DNA from 2 places in the Methylocystis sp. Se48 genome. Region 1 is predicted to be linked to the other one. Evidence: riboswitches for the same ligand, from Rfam matches in the RefSeq annotation. Region 1 holds a riboswitch; the other holds the start of a gene.
What was found. A riboswitch is a leader RNA that binds a small molecule or an ion and turns the genes downstream of it on or off. The one in region 1 is predicted to bind cobalamin.

Region 1 (6,144 bases):
GTCGTTTCGACCCATACCGTGTCGTCAGGCGTCCACGGCGCTCTCACGAGGCTGTTCGGCGCGCCGGGACCGTTCGATTTCAGCCCGCTTCAAATAAAGATATTCTGCACGATCGTGTTATTTCTCGCCTATGAGATTGGATACTGGATCGACCACTACCTGAAACACCGGGTTGCGTTTCTGTGGGAGCTGCACAAGCTTCATCATACGGCCGATGTGCTGACGCCTTTGACGAACTTCAGAAACCACCCGATCGACAGCATCGTTTTCGGCTACATGCTCGCGACATTCATCGGCGGCGCGTCGGGCGCGCTCGAGTGGCTGTTCAGCCGTAGCCCGGAATATTTCTCCGTCGAGGGGAAAAACATCATCTTCATCGTTTTTCTCTGGACCATCGGCCATCTGCAACATTCGCAGTTCTGGATCCCCTTCCGCGGCGTCTGGGGGCGGCTCATCCTGAGTCCCGCTCATCATCAGATCCATCACTCGGACGATCCGAGGCATTTCAACCGCAATCTGGGGAGCGTCCTCGCCGTATGGGACTGGATGTTCGGGACGCTCGAAATCCCGTCGGAGAAAAATCCGCGCCTGTCCTATGGCGTGAACGAGGAAGGCGTGAACCCGCATTCGGCCGTCGGAATGCTGGCGGCGCCCGCCGTCAAGTCGTGCGCGGCGCTCTGGCGGGCCATCGTCTCTCTCGGGAAATCCTTCTCCGATCTCGCCGCGCCGGGCGCGCAATCGGCAAAGTAACGCCGCGCGCCCGCGCTTTTCGGGGTCAAAATTCTATTCCTTCCTGCGCCTTCACCCCCGCCGAGAAGTGGTGTTTCACCATCGTCATCTCCGTTACGAGATCGGCGGCGGCAATCAGCTCAGGCTTGGCGTTACGGCCCGTCACGAGGATGTGAAGACCCTCCCGCCGCGCGGCGAGCCGCGCGAGAACCTCATCGAGCGGCAGATGTTCGTAGCGCAGCGCGATGTTCAGTTCGTCGAGCACGAGCAGGCGGATTTCGGGGTCGTCCATCAAATCGCAGGCTTTTTCCCAGGCGCGGCGCGCGGCGGCCATGTCCCGGCCGCGGTCCTGCGTCTCCCAGGTGAAGCCCTCCCCGAGCGTATGCCAGGAGACCTCGCCGAGCTTTTCCAGCATGTCGCGCTCGCCCGAGCGCCAGGCGCCCTTGCCGAACTGCACGACGCCCACCTTCCAGCCATGGCCGAGCGCCCGCAGGGCGAGGCCGAAGGCGGCCGTGGACTTGCCCTTCCCCGGCCCCGTGTGAACCATCAGCAGGCCTTTCTGGGCGATGGTCTTGCTCGCGACCTCGGCGTCCTGCACGGCCTTGCGCTTTTCCATCTTCTCTCGATGGCGGCGCGCCTCGTCGTTTTCCTGCGTTGATGTCAAGACGTCTTCCTTGCCGTTTGACGTAATGATGACGCGCGCATATGAGTGAACAAGACGGTCCTTCGCAAGAAGGCGAAGAGGGAACGCGGTGCGGGCTCGCCCAAATCCGCGGCTGCCCCCGCAACTGTAACCGGGAATGGCCGCGCCATCAGCCACTGGGCGAAAGCCTGGGAAGGCGGTGCGGATGAGGCGCCCGGGAGCCAGGAGACCTGCCGTCGCCTGTCGAAATGGATCGCCGCCGGTGGGGCGGCAGGGAGACGCCCAATGAAGACCAACATTACCGCCGGCTGCTCGGTTTCGGCATCGAGGATCGAGACGCTGACGGCGGCTTTCGTCGCTCTCTTTCTCGGCCTCGGCCTCGTCTATGGCGCGGGTTTCGCCAACTCGGAGAGCGTGCACGACGCGGCCCACGATACGCGCCACGCGCTTTCCTTCCCCTGCCACTGACCGCCTTTCACGCGACCCGTGATCGCGCGTCTTTTGGCGGCCGGACTCCTCGCCGGCGTAGTTGCGGGGCTCGCGGTTGCGGGCCTGCAGCACGTTGCCACGACCCCCCTCATTCTCGCGGCCGAGGTCTATGAGGCGGCCCAGCACGCCCATGACGCCGCCGAACAGGCCGCGCCCGCCCTCGAAGGCTTCCGCCGCGCGGCGGCGACGAGCCTCGCGACCGTCGCGGTCGCCACCGGCTACGCGCTGATCCTGCTCGCGGCCATGCTCTTTTCCGGCGAGACGATCGGCCCGCGCCGCGCCGCCCTGTGGGGCGCCTGCGCCTTCGCCGCCACAGGCCTCGCGACGAGCCTCGGCCTCGCGCCGCAACTGCCGGGCGCCGCGGAGACCGATCTCGCCGGGCGCCAAATCTGGTGGCTGGCGACCGCCGCCGCGACTGGCGCCGGCCTCTTCGCCCTGCTGCGTCTGGAGGCGGCGCCCGCCAAAATCATCGGCGTCGCGCTGATCGCCGCGCCGCATTTTTTCTGGCCGACGCCCGCCGCGCCGGAAAGCACGGTCCCGGCCGAACTCGCGGCGCGATTCGCCGCAGCCTCGCTCGCCGTTCAGGCCGCAAGCTGGGCGCTCGCGGGCGCGCTCGCGGGTCTCGCGTGGCGGCTTCTGTCCCCTCATGACGCGGAGGCCAAATGAGCGCGGCGAAAATTCCTGCGACCATCGTCACGGGTTTCCTCGGCGCCGGCAAGACCACGCTGATCCGCCACGTGCTGGAGAATGCGCGCGACCGCCGCCTCGCGCTGGTGATCAATGAATTCGGCGACGTCGGCGTGGACGGCGACATCCTGCGCGCCTGCGGCGTGGAGAATTGCCCCGAGGAAAATATCGTCGAACTGGCGAATGGCTGCCTCTGCTGCACCGTCGCCGACGATTTCGCGCCGGCGATCGAAGCGTTGCTCGCGCATGAGAAACGGCCCGATCACATCATCATCGAGACGTCCGGCCTTGCGCTGCCGAAGCCGCTGGTGAAGGCCTTCGACTGGCCGGAAATTCGCTCGCGGCTCACCGTCGACGGCGTCATCGCCGTCATCGACGGCAAGGCGGTCGCGGAGGGCCGTTTCGCGGACGATCTCGACGCCATCGCGCGAGAGCGCGCCGAAACCCAGACGATCGACCACGACAATCCGCTCGAGGAGGTTTTCGAGGACCAGCTCGCCTGCGCCGATCTCGTCATTCTCAACAAGACGGATCTGCTCGACCCGGAGGAAGAATCGGCCGTCGCTGCGCAACTGTCGCAGGGCGCCCGCGCGAGCGCGAAGGTCGTGCGGGCGCGCGAGGGCCGCGTCGACCCGCTCGTGCTGCTCGGCCTCGCCGCCGCGGCCGAGAACGATCTCGACAACCGTCCGTCGCATCACGACGCCGAGCCCGAACATGATCACGACGATTTCGACAGTTTCGTCGTGACCATTCCCGCGGTGGCCGAGCCGGCCGCGCTCGTCGAGAAAATCGCCGAGGTTGCCCGCGCGCATGACGTGCTGCGCGTGAAGGGGTTCGTCGAGGTCGCCGGCAAGCCGATGCGGCTTCTGGTGCAGGGCGTCGGCGCGCGCGTCCAGCATCATTTCGACCGCGCATGGAAACCGGGCGAGGCGCGCGCGAGCCGCCTCGTCGTCATCGGCGAAAAAGGCCTGGACCGCGCCGCGATCGCCGCCACGCTGGCGCAGCCGTGACGCGCCATGCATCTCCTCCCGCGCGATCTCCACAGTCTCGACGACGCCGGCGCGGCGACGGACCTCGGCCAGACGCCGGCCGACATCGTCTTTCTGTCCTTTTCCGACTCTGAGCTGCGCCTTCTCGCGCGACTGCATGCGCGCGAGGCCGGCGCGCTTCCGGGCCTGCGCTGCGCGCCGCTCGCGCAGTTGAAGCACCCCTACTCCGTCGATCTCTATCTCGACACGGTCGCGCGCCACGCAAAGCTCATCGTCGTGCGTCTGCTCGGCGGCAAGGATTACTGGGCCTATGGCGTCGAACAGCTCGAAACGCTCGCCCGCGCGCGCAAGATCGCGCTCGCCATCGTGCCCGGCGACACGGTCGAGGACATGCGGCTTGCGCAGGCCTCGACGCTGGGCGGCGAGGCGCTCGCGCGCATCTGGCGTTTCTTTCAGGACGGAGGGCCTGAGAATATGCGCGCCTTCCTCGGCTACGCCGCGACGCTCGCCGGCCGGCCGGCGGAATGGCGCGAGAGCATCCCAGTCGCCAACGCCGGACGATTCGAAAGCGCTTGCCGTCATGCGCCCGACGACGCGCCGCGCGCGACGATCGTCTTCTATCGCTCGCTCTACCTTGCGGACGACGCGGCGCCGATCGTCGCGCTCGCGGATGCGCTTCACGCCCGCGGCTTTCGCGTCGAGGCGATTTATGTCGCGAGTCTGAAGGAGCCGGAAAGCGAAGCCTTCGTCGCGGAGGCGCTCGACGGCTTCGCGCCCGACGTCATCCTGAACGCTACCGCCTTCTCGGCGCGGCGCGAGACCGGCGCGGTCCTCGACCGCGCCGGCGCGCCCGTGCTGCAAGCCGCGCTCGCGACGTCGACGCGCGACGCCTGGGCCGCTTCCGCGCGTGGCGCGAACGGCGCGGATCTCGCAATGAACGTTGTTCTGCCGGAAGTCGACGGCCGCATTTTCACGCGCGCGATCTCCTTCAAGGAAATCGCCGAACGCGGCCCCGCCGAACTCGACGAACCGCGTCACGCGCCGGAAGGCTCGCGCATCGCCTTTGTCGCGGATCTCGCCGCGAATTGGGCGCGCCTGCGCCGAACGCCGAACGCCGAAAAGCGCCTTGCGCTGATCCTTTCCGACTATCCGGCGCGGCGCGGGCGCGGCGGATATGCGATCGGTCTCGACGCGCAAGCGAGCGTGACGGAAATCGCCGGAGCTCTGCGTGAAGCGGGCTATAATGTCGGCGGGAGCCAACTCTTTCATGAACCACGCCTCCTGCGCGCGCTCGAAGACGCGACGCAGACGATCGACGTTCCGCTCAAGGATTACCGCGCCTGGCGCGCCGCGCTCCCCGCGAGCTTCATCGCGAGCGTCAACGAGACATGGGGAGAGGCGAGCGCCGATCCCGCCGTCGCGGGCGACGCCTTCCGCTTCTCCTGCATCGTCAGCGGCAATCTGGCGATCGCCCTGCAGCCCGATCGCGGCGCGCGCGCGGAGCGCTACGAAACCTATCATGATGTCGGCCGGGCGCCGCGCCACGCCTATGTCGCCTTCTATCTCTGGCTGCGACATGCGCGGAAGATCGACGCGCTGATCCATCTCGGCGCACATGGCACGCTGGAATGGCTGCCCGGCAAATCCGTGATGCTGTCGCCCGATTGCGCGCCCGAAGCCGTGCTCGGCCCGACGCCCCTCGTCTATCCGTTCATCGTCAACGATCCCGGCGAGGCCGCGCAGGCCAAGCGCCGCACCGCCGCCGTGACGATCGGCCATCTCACCCCGCCGCTCGTCGACGCGGAACTCTTCGACGCCGCCGCGAGGCTAGAAACGCTGCTCGACGAATATTCCAACGCCTCCTCGCTCGACCCGCGCCGCGCGCGTCTCGTCGCGGGCGCGATTCTCGACGAGGCGGAGCGTAGCGGGCTCGCACAGGAATGCGGCGTCACGCGCGACGCCGACATCGCGGAGACGCTCGCGCGTCTCGACGCCTGGATGTGCGATCTCAAGGAAATGCGCATCGGCGACGGACTGCATGTGTTCGGCCGCGCCGATGCGGACGCGACGCGCGGCGCCTGCGCGGCGAACGAACGCCGCGCGCTGATCGCCGCGCTCGCCGGACGCTTCGTGGAGCCCGGACCCGCCGGCGCGCCGTCGCGCGGACGCGCCGACGTCATCCCCACGGGCCGCAATCTCTTCTGCATCGACCCGCGCCATGCGCCGACGCAGACAGCCTATGACATCGGCCGCCGCGCCGCGCGGGAGGTGATGACGCGCCACGCCCAGACGCATGGCGAATATCCGCGGCATATCATGCTTGACCTGTGGGGCAGCGCGACGATCCGCACCGGCGGCGAGGATGTCGCTCAGGCGCTCGCCCTGCTCGGCGTCGCGCCGCGCTGGGATCACGCCAGCGCGCGCGTCATCGGCTTCGAAATCCTGCCGCAGGCGAAACTCGACTTTCCGCGCGTCGACGTGACGCTGCATGTCTCGGGCCTGTTCCGCGACATGTTCCCCGGCCTCATCGCGCTGTTCGACGACGCCGTGCGCGCCGTCGCGGCGCTGGAGGAAGACTCCGAATTCAATCCGTTGAAAGACGCGGCC
Region 2 (6,144 bases), 280 kb from region 1:
TCCCGGGCAGATGCGCTGCGCCGCCAGCGCCCGCGATGACGACCTTGAAGCCTTCCGCTTCCGCACCCTTGGCGAAGGCGACGAGGCGATCGGGCGTGCGATGCGCGGATACGATCCGCGCCTCGCAGCCAACCTCGAGCGCGGCGAGCGTATCGACCGCATGGCGCATGGTCGCCCAGTCGGACTGCGACCCCATGATGACCGCGACAGGCGCATTCTGCTTCGCCACTTGAAAATCCATCGGCTCGAGCGTGGGAAGCCAAGCCGCATAGACGAAGGGCGTGCGGGTGGCAAGCCGCGCAATGGGATTGCGCCGCTAGAACGCGGTCAGCGGCCCTCCGATGCTGACGCGCAGGGCCGGGGGCTCGACGGGTTTGAAATGGCGGTCCATGACGCCGACGCCGCAGACCGGAGCGGGGGCGATTCCGGCCACGCACTGCTGGTAGAGCGGGTCGCTCGGCAGGAGCGAGCCGTAGCCGTAGGTGATCTGGTCCGAGCGGGAGTTGAAGATGTTGAAGGCGTCGATCTGGAAGCGCCAGCCGTCCGCCCAGCGATAGCCCAGGCGCGCATTGACCGTGCCGGTCGCGGGCGATTTGAGGTAGCCGTCGGGCGTCAGCGGCCGCTGGCCGAAATAGCGGTATTTCAGCCCGCCGAACCAGCCCGTCGACTCGCCGATCTCCAGCCCGCCCATCGCGACGATCGCCGGCGCGTTGAAGAGATAATTGCCCGGCGCATTGCCGAGATAGGTTCCATAGGGCAGCGCCTCGGGGGCGATCAGATCGAGATAGCCGAGCCAGGCCTGCTGGTCGACGCCGCGGAAGCGGGCGCGCACAAGGGACACGTCGCCGTCGAACATCAGCCAGGACGTCGGCTTGTAATGGTTGGCGATTTCGATGCCGTAGCGGCGGCTCGGGCGGCCGAATTCCGTCGTGCCCGCGTCGCCGACATACTGGTTCTCCGACTCGAGATTGAGCCAGAAGAAGCTGATGCTCGAATCGAGGCCCTCGATGAATTTCGTGCGCGCGCCGATTTCCGCGCCGCGCGATTTCACGAGCAGCGGAATGCGCGCAACCGGAACGAAGGCGTCGTCATCCCCGAGCTCCGTCGTCGCGACGCGCTGCACCGCGCCGCGCGCGTCGGTCGAATGGAAGCCCTCGCCGTAGTTGAAGTAAAGCTCGGTCTTGTAGAAGGGGCCGACGATGATCGACGCCTTCGGGCTCACAAGCGCGGCGCCCTTGACGCCCTGGTTGAACGGCCCGGCCCAGACGAAGGCCGGCAAACCGTTGCTGTCGAAGACCTTCGGCGCGTCGTAGAGCGACTGGACGTTGGCCACATTGGCGTTGAAATAATCGAAGCGCACGCCGCCGATCGTCGTGAGCCAGGGCGTTACATGAACAGAGGCGTCCGTCCAGATTCCGATGCTGCCCTCGCCGACGTAATTATTGCCGATCGTTTGATAGGGCGTGCGCCGCAGGCTCTCCTGCAGACCCAGGCGGATGTCGTCATAGCGGCCCTGCAGGCCGATCCGCGTCTCGACGGGAACTCCGAACATGTCGGTCCATTTGATCCCGTGCTGGGCGTTGACGCCGACGATGGTGCGATTGTCGAATTGACGGAACTGGTCGCCAAGGTCGGGATGCGCGAGGAAATAGGTGAAGTTGTTGTAAAGCTCCAGCGTCTGGCGAACGACGTAGCCTTCTACGCGGGTGGAATGATCGCCGTCCGTCTGGCTCCAGCGCCCGGAGAGCGAGAAGCGCGACGTCGCGCCGCCGTCGGTGGCGTCGAGCGTGCCCCACAGAGACTTGAGGCCCGAGGTCACGGCGCGCATCGGGATCTGGTCGGTCGAATACCACTTGTTGACGTAACCCATGAAGGTCGCCGCCGCGCCGTCGGTCTCCGTGCCGCGCGACCAGCGCAGCACGCTGTTGAACTTCCTCAGATTGTCGCCCCGCTCCCACGGGCCGTTGTAATAGTTGGCCTCCGCCGCGCCATAGGCCGAACCGCCCGCGAAATCCTTGTAGGGCTGGATGGCGAAGGCGCGGCCATAGCCGAAACTGCCGCCGGTGAGGCCGAAATAGCCTTTGTCGACCTTGTCGATATATTGCATGTAGATCGACCCGGCGGAGGAGAAATCGCCGTCTTCCGCGCTATACGGCCCCTTTCGGGCCAGCACATAGGACAGAAGTTCCGGGATCAGAAAATTCGTGTCCGCATACCCCTGCCCATGGCCGTGGGTGCGCATGTTCAGCGGCATGCCGTCGAGATAGATCGCGAGATCCGTGCCGTGGTCGAGATTGAAGCCGCGCAGATAATACTGGTTCGCCTTGCCGTCGCCCGAGTGCTGCGTGACAACAAGTCCAGGCACAATTTCAAGCGATTCGCTCGGACGCGAATAGGGATAGGCCGTGACCTGGGGACCCGTGAAAAACTTCTCGCTCGACGAGGTGATCGGCGGCGGCTTCGGTCCCGACGGCTGTGGCGCCGGCGCAGCGGAAGGCGCCGGGCGCGTCACTGCTGCGACGAGGGGCGACGCGCCGCCCGTTCCGTGCGATTGCGCAGGTTGCGGGCCGTGCGCGGCCGCGCGGGCGGGACGGCGCGCGCCGACGTCGATTGTCGGAAGCGCCTGCTGTGCGGCGGCGGAAGCGGAGAGAGCGATCGTTGAGACGAAAAATGGAAGGCCGAGACGGCGTCGCGGTTGAAACATGGCTGACTCGCAGCAGACGTGGACCGTCACTGCGAATGGCCGCCGCCCGCGCCGCGGCGGGGCGACGCAGATGAGAGCCGCCCCGGTGCACCCCGCCCGGCGCTTTCGCGCGTGACCACGAACAACGGCAGGTCTCCTGGCTCGCGGGTCGTCGCGCTCGACCGCCTTCCCGGGTCGCCCCAGTGGCTCTTATTGGTCTCGCGCTCGCCGCTTACAGTTGCGGGGGCAGCCGCGGCCTTGGGCCGAAGGCCCGCACCGCATTCCCTTTTGATCCCCGAAAGGAACCGTTGACGTCAGTGAACAGGTTTGACACGGATCATGTCAAGAGGCGGCCGGCGTTATTTCCCGTCTCTCTGGCGCTTCGCCGATTTTGATCGACCTCGCCCGGCGGTCGCTTTAAACACCGCCCAAGCTTCCCCTCACGCCATCCGAGCCGGGCCCATGGACGAACAACTCACGAAAGCCGTCGCCGTTCTCGCCGTCGCAATGATCGTCGCCATCGCCGCCCGGCGCGTGAAACTGCCCTACACGGTCGGTCTCGTCCTGGTCGGCGCCGTGATCACGGCGACAAGTCCAGACTTCGGACCGCATCTGACCCATGACTTCATCTTCGATCTGATTCTTCCGCCGCTCCTGTTTGAAGCAGCCTTGACGCTTTCCTGGCGCGAGCTGGTTCGCGATTCCCTTCCGCTGATCACTTTGGCGGCGCTAGGAACGCTCGTTTCGGCGGCCTTTGTGGCCTGGGCTTGCGTCGCGCTGCTTGGCTGGCCGGCGGCCTCCGCGCTCGTCTTCGGGGCGCTTATCGCGGCGATCGACCCTGTCGCGATCATCGCCATGTTCAAGGACAATGGCGTCAAGGGGCGACTACGCCTCCTCGTCGAGAGCGAAAGCCTGCTCAACGACGGCGCGGCGGCGGTGCTGTTCGTGATGGCGCTGGCCTGGGCCGAGAGCCATGGAGCGGGGCAGGGGGCCGGCGACATTCTCGCCACGCTTGCGCGTATCGTGCTGGGCGGTATCGCCGTCGGCGTCTTCGTGGGCGCGACAGCGATCGTCATCGCCATGGGCACGGCCGAGCACCTGGTCGAGGCCGCGCTCACCACCATCGCGGCCTTCGGCTCGTTCCTTGTCGCCGAGCATTTCCACCTTTCGGGCGTGCTGGCCTGTGTGACGGCGGGCCTGATGATGGGCAACCTCGGCCTGCTGAGCGAGGAGAATCGCAGTTATCTCAGCTACAAGGGCCGGGAGTTCGTCCACGGCTTCTGGGAATTCGCGGCCTTTGTCGCGAATTCCATGGTCTTCATGATGATCGGCGTCGACGTCGCTTCCACGCCGTTCGCGGATTACGGTTTGCCGCTGCTTTTCGCGGTGATCGGGATCGTCCTCGCCGCGCGCGCGCTTACCGTCTACCCGCTGAGCGCGCTCTTCCTGCCGACGCGCTGGCGCATCGGCTTTGGCGAGCAACACGTGTTGTGGTGGGGCGGATTGCGCGGGGCGCTCGGCCTCGCGCTCTCCCTGTCGCTCCCCGACACGCTGCCCATGCGCGACGTCATCGTGGTCGCCACCTTCGCCGTGGTGGCGTTCTCCATCGTTGTGCAGGGGCTCACAATGCCCCTACTGTTGCGCGCGCTCGGCTTCATGCCCAAAGACGTCAATGCGGGAAGTTGAAGAGCCGCCACATGGCAAGCGATATCGACGCCGTCGCAAGTAGAACGAGAGCCGCCGTAACCTTGAAATAGAGCGGCGTGAAGATCGGCCGATGCTCCCGCGCGTCGACGACGCGGACGCCCTCCACCGTGCGGACGCGGCGGCCGTACTGGTCCGGCTTCGGGGCCTTGGGACGGCGATCGTAGGATTCGCTGATCGAAAGACCGAGACGAGGCATGACTTGGTTTCCCATTCGTTGACCGGAGGCGGTTCGCTTCTGTCCCGAATTCGGACAATGGAGCCGCCTATGGCCAAAGGGTTTCAAGTCGTGTGCCTCATTAACTTCTAGGCAATGATATCCGGCGTGAGCTGGTCCTCGAGCTGCACGATGCGATCGCGCAGAACGAGTTTGCGCTTTTTGAGCCGCTGAATCTGGAGTTGATCCGGCGCGCCGACCGCGATCAGGGCGTCGATCGCCGCTTCGAGGTCATGGTGTTCGAGGCGCAGGCGCTCCAACTCGGCGCGTATCGCGCTTTGGTCCGCCTCGCCGGGATTGTCGTTCATCGCCGCAACCAGACTGCCCCGAGGGGCCGTGAATCATCTCTGCGATTATCGCGCCGCACACAAGACGGGTTCAAGCGGAAATCCGCAACGCGGTCCCGGGCCTCAGACCGGTGCGAGGCGATAGGCGTCTCGCATCAGGGCGATCTCGGCGATCTTTCGTTCCAGAGCGGACCAGTCGTCCTTGTCGGCGATGGGCGCCCAAATGGCCTCGACCTCGTCGATCAGCATGGCGCAGGGCGAGAGCCGTTTGAAATAGGCGTGATCGAGACGGGCCGCCTCGGTCGTTTCATGTTCCGCCAACGCCTCCCGCACGGCGACGAATTCGGGCGTTTCATAATAGCGCGCCGAAGGGCTGGCCTTGGCGCGCCCGGCGCTGGCCAATCCCCCGCGCCAGTCGAAATAGGCTTGTTCGAAAGGCGCCCGCGTCGCGATCAGGAAATCCGTCCAGGCTTTGGCGAGGCGGGCGTCGGCCTCTTCGCCGGCGGAGGAGAGCGCCAGCCGGCGCAGGAGCGCGGCGCGGTATTCCCGCTGGATCAGGCCGGGGAAGACGTCCAGCGCCTGCTGGGCTGCGTCGTGGCCGATGAGATGAAGCAGGCATTCCGCGAGCCGTGCGAGATTCCACGCGAGCGCGCCGGGCTGGCGCCCGAAGGAATAAAGCCCGCTCTCGTCGAAATAAGCGGCCGTGAAGAGGGGATCGTACGCTGGCGCGAAGCGCCAGGGGCCATAATCAAAACTCTCGCCCGTGACGTTGATATTGTCCGAGTTCAAAACGCCATGGACGAAGCCGGCCGCCATATAGCCCGCGCCGAGCTTCGCGACTCGGGCCACGACCGCCTCCAGAAAGGCGCGGGCCTTCCCGGGGCCGGGCAGCTCCGCGAGCGCGGGGAAATAATGGCGGCAGACGTGGTCCAGAAGGCGGTCGATCGCCGCCTTGTCGTCATGAAAGGCGAGGCGCTGAAAGGTGCCGATCCGGATGTGCGAATGCGACAGGCGCACCAGCACGCTCGCGCGCGTGGGCGAGGGTTCGTCGCCCCGCACGAGCGCCTCGCCGGTTTCGATGAGGCTGAAGGTCTTGGAGGTGTCGACGCCGAGCGCTTCCAGCATTTCGGTCGCGAGGATTTCGCGCACGCCGCCCTTGAGGGTCAGCCGCCCGTCGCCCCGCCGCGACCAGGGCGTCTGGCCGCTGCCCTTGGTGCCGAGGTCGAGCAGACGGCCGTCGGCGGCGTCTCGCA

Region 2: it holds a riboswitch for cobalamin, as region 1 does, so the genes downstream of both, ACV959_RS11710 (TonB-dependent receptor) here and ACV959_RS12995 (CbtB domain-containing protein) in region 1, are expected to answer to the same signal.

The regions. Positions count from the first base shown of each region.
Region 1 covers NZ_CM149850.1:2,643,628-2,649,771, forward strand. The annotation lists gene ACV959_RS12985 (sterol desaturase family protein) at 1-750, shown strand, start outside; gene cobO (cob(I)yrinic acid a,c-diamide adenosyltransferase) at 776-1,393, opposite strand; cobalamin riboswitch at 1,432-1,624, shown strand; gene ACV959_RS12995 (CbtB domain-containing protein) at 1,658-1,840, shown strand; gene ACV959_RS13000 (CbtA family protein) at 1,859-2,527, shown strand; gene cobW (cobalamin biosynthesis protein CobW) at 2,524-3,558, shown strand; gene cobN (cobaltochelatase subunit CobN) at 3,565-6,144, shown strand, end outside.
Region 2 covers NZ_CM149850.1:2,362,704-2,368,847, reverse strand. The annotation lists gene purE (5-(carboxyamino)imidazole ribonucleotide mutase) at 1-196, opposite strand, end outside; gene ACV959_RS11710 (TonB-dependent receptor) at 317-2,704, opposite strand; cobalamin riboswitch at 2,814-3,008, opposite strand; gene ACV959_RS11705 (cation:proton antiporter) at 3,146-4,369, shown strand; gene ACV959_RS11700 (hypothetical protein) at 4,353-4,586, opposite strand; gene ACV959_RS11695 (YdcH family protein) at 4,694-4,912, opposite strand; gene ACV959_RS11690 (protein adenylyltransferase SelO family protein) at 5,015-6,144, opposite strand, start outside.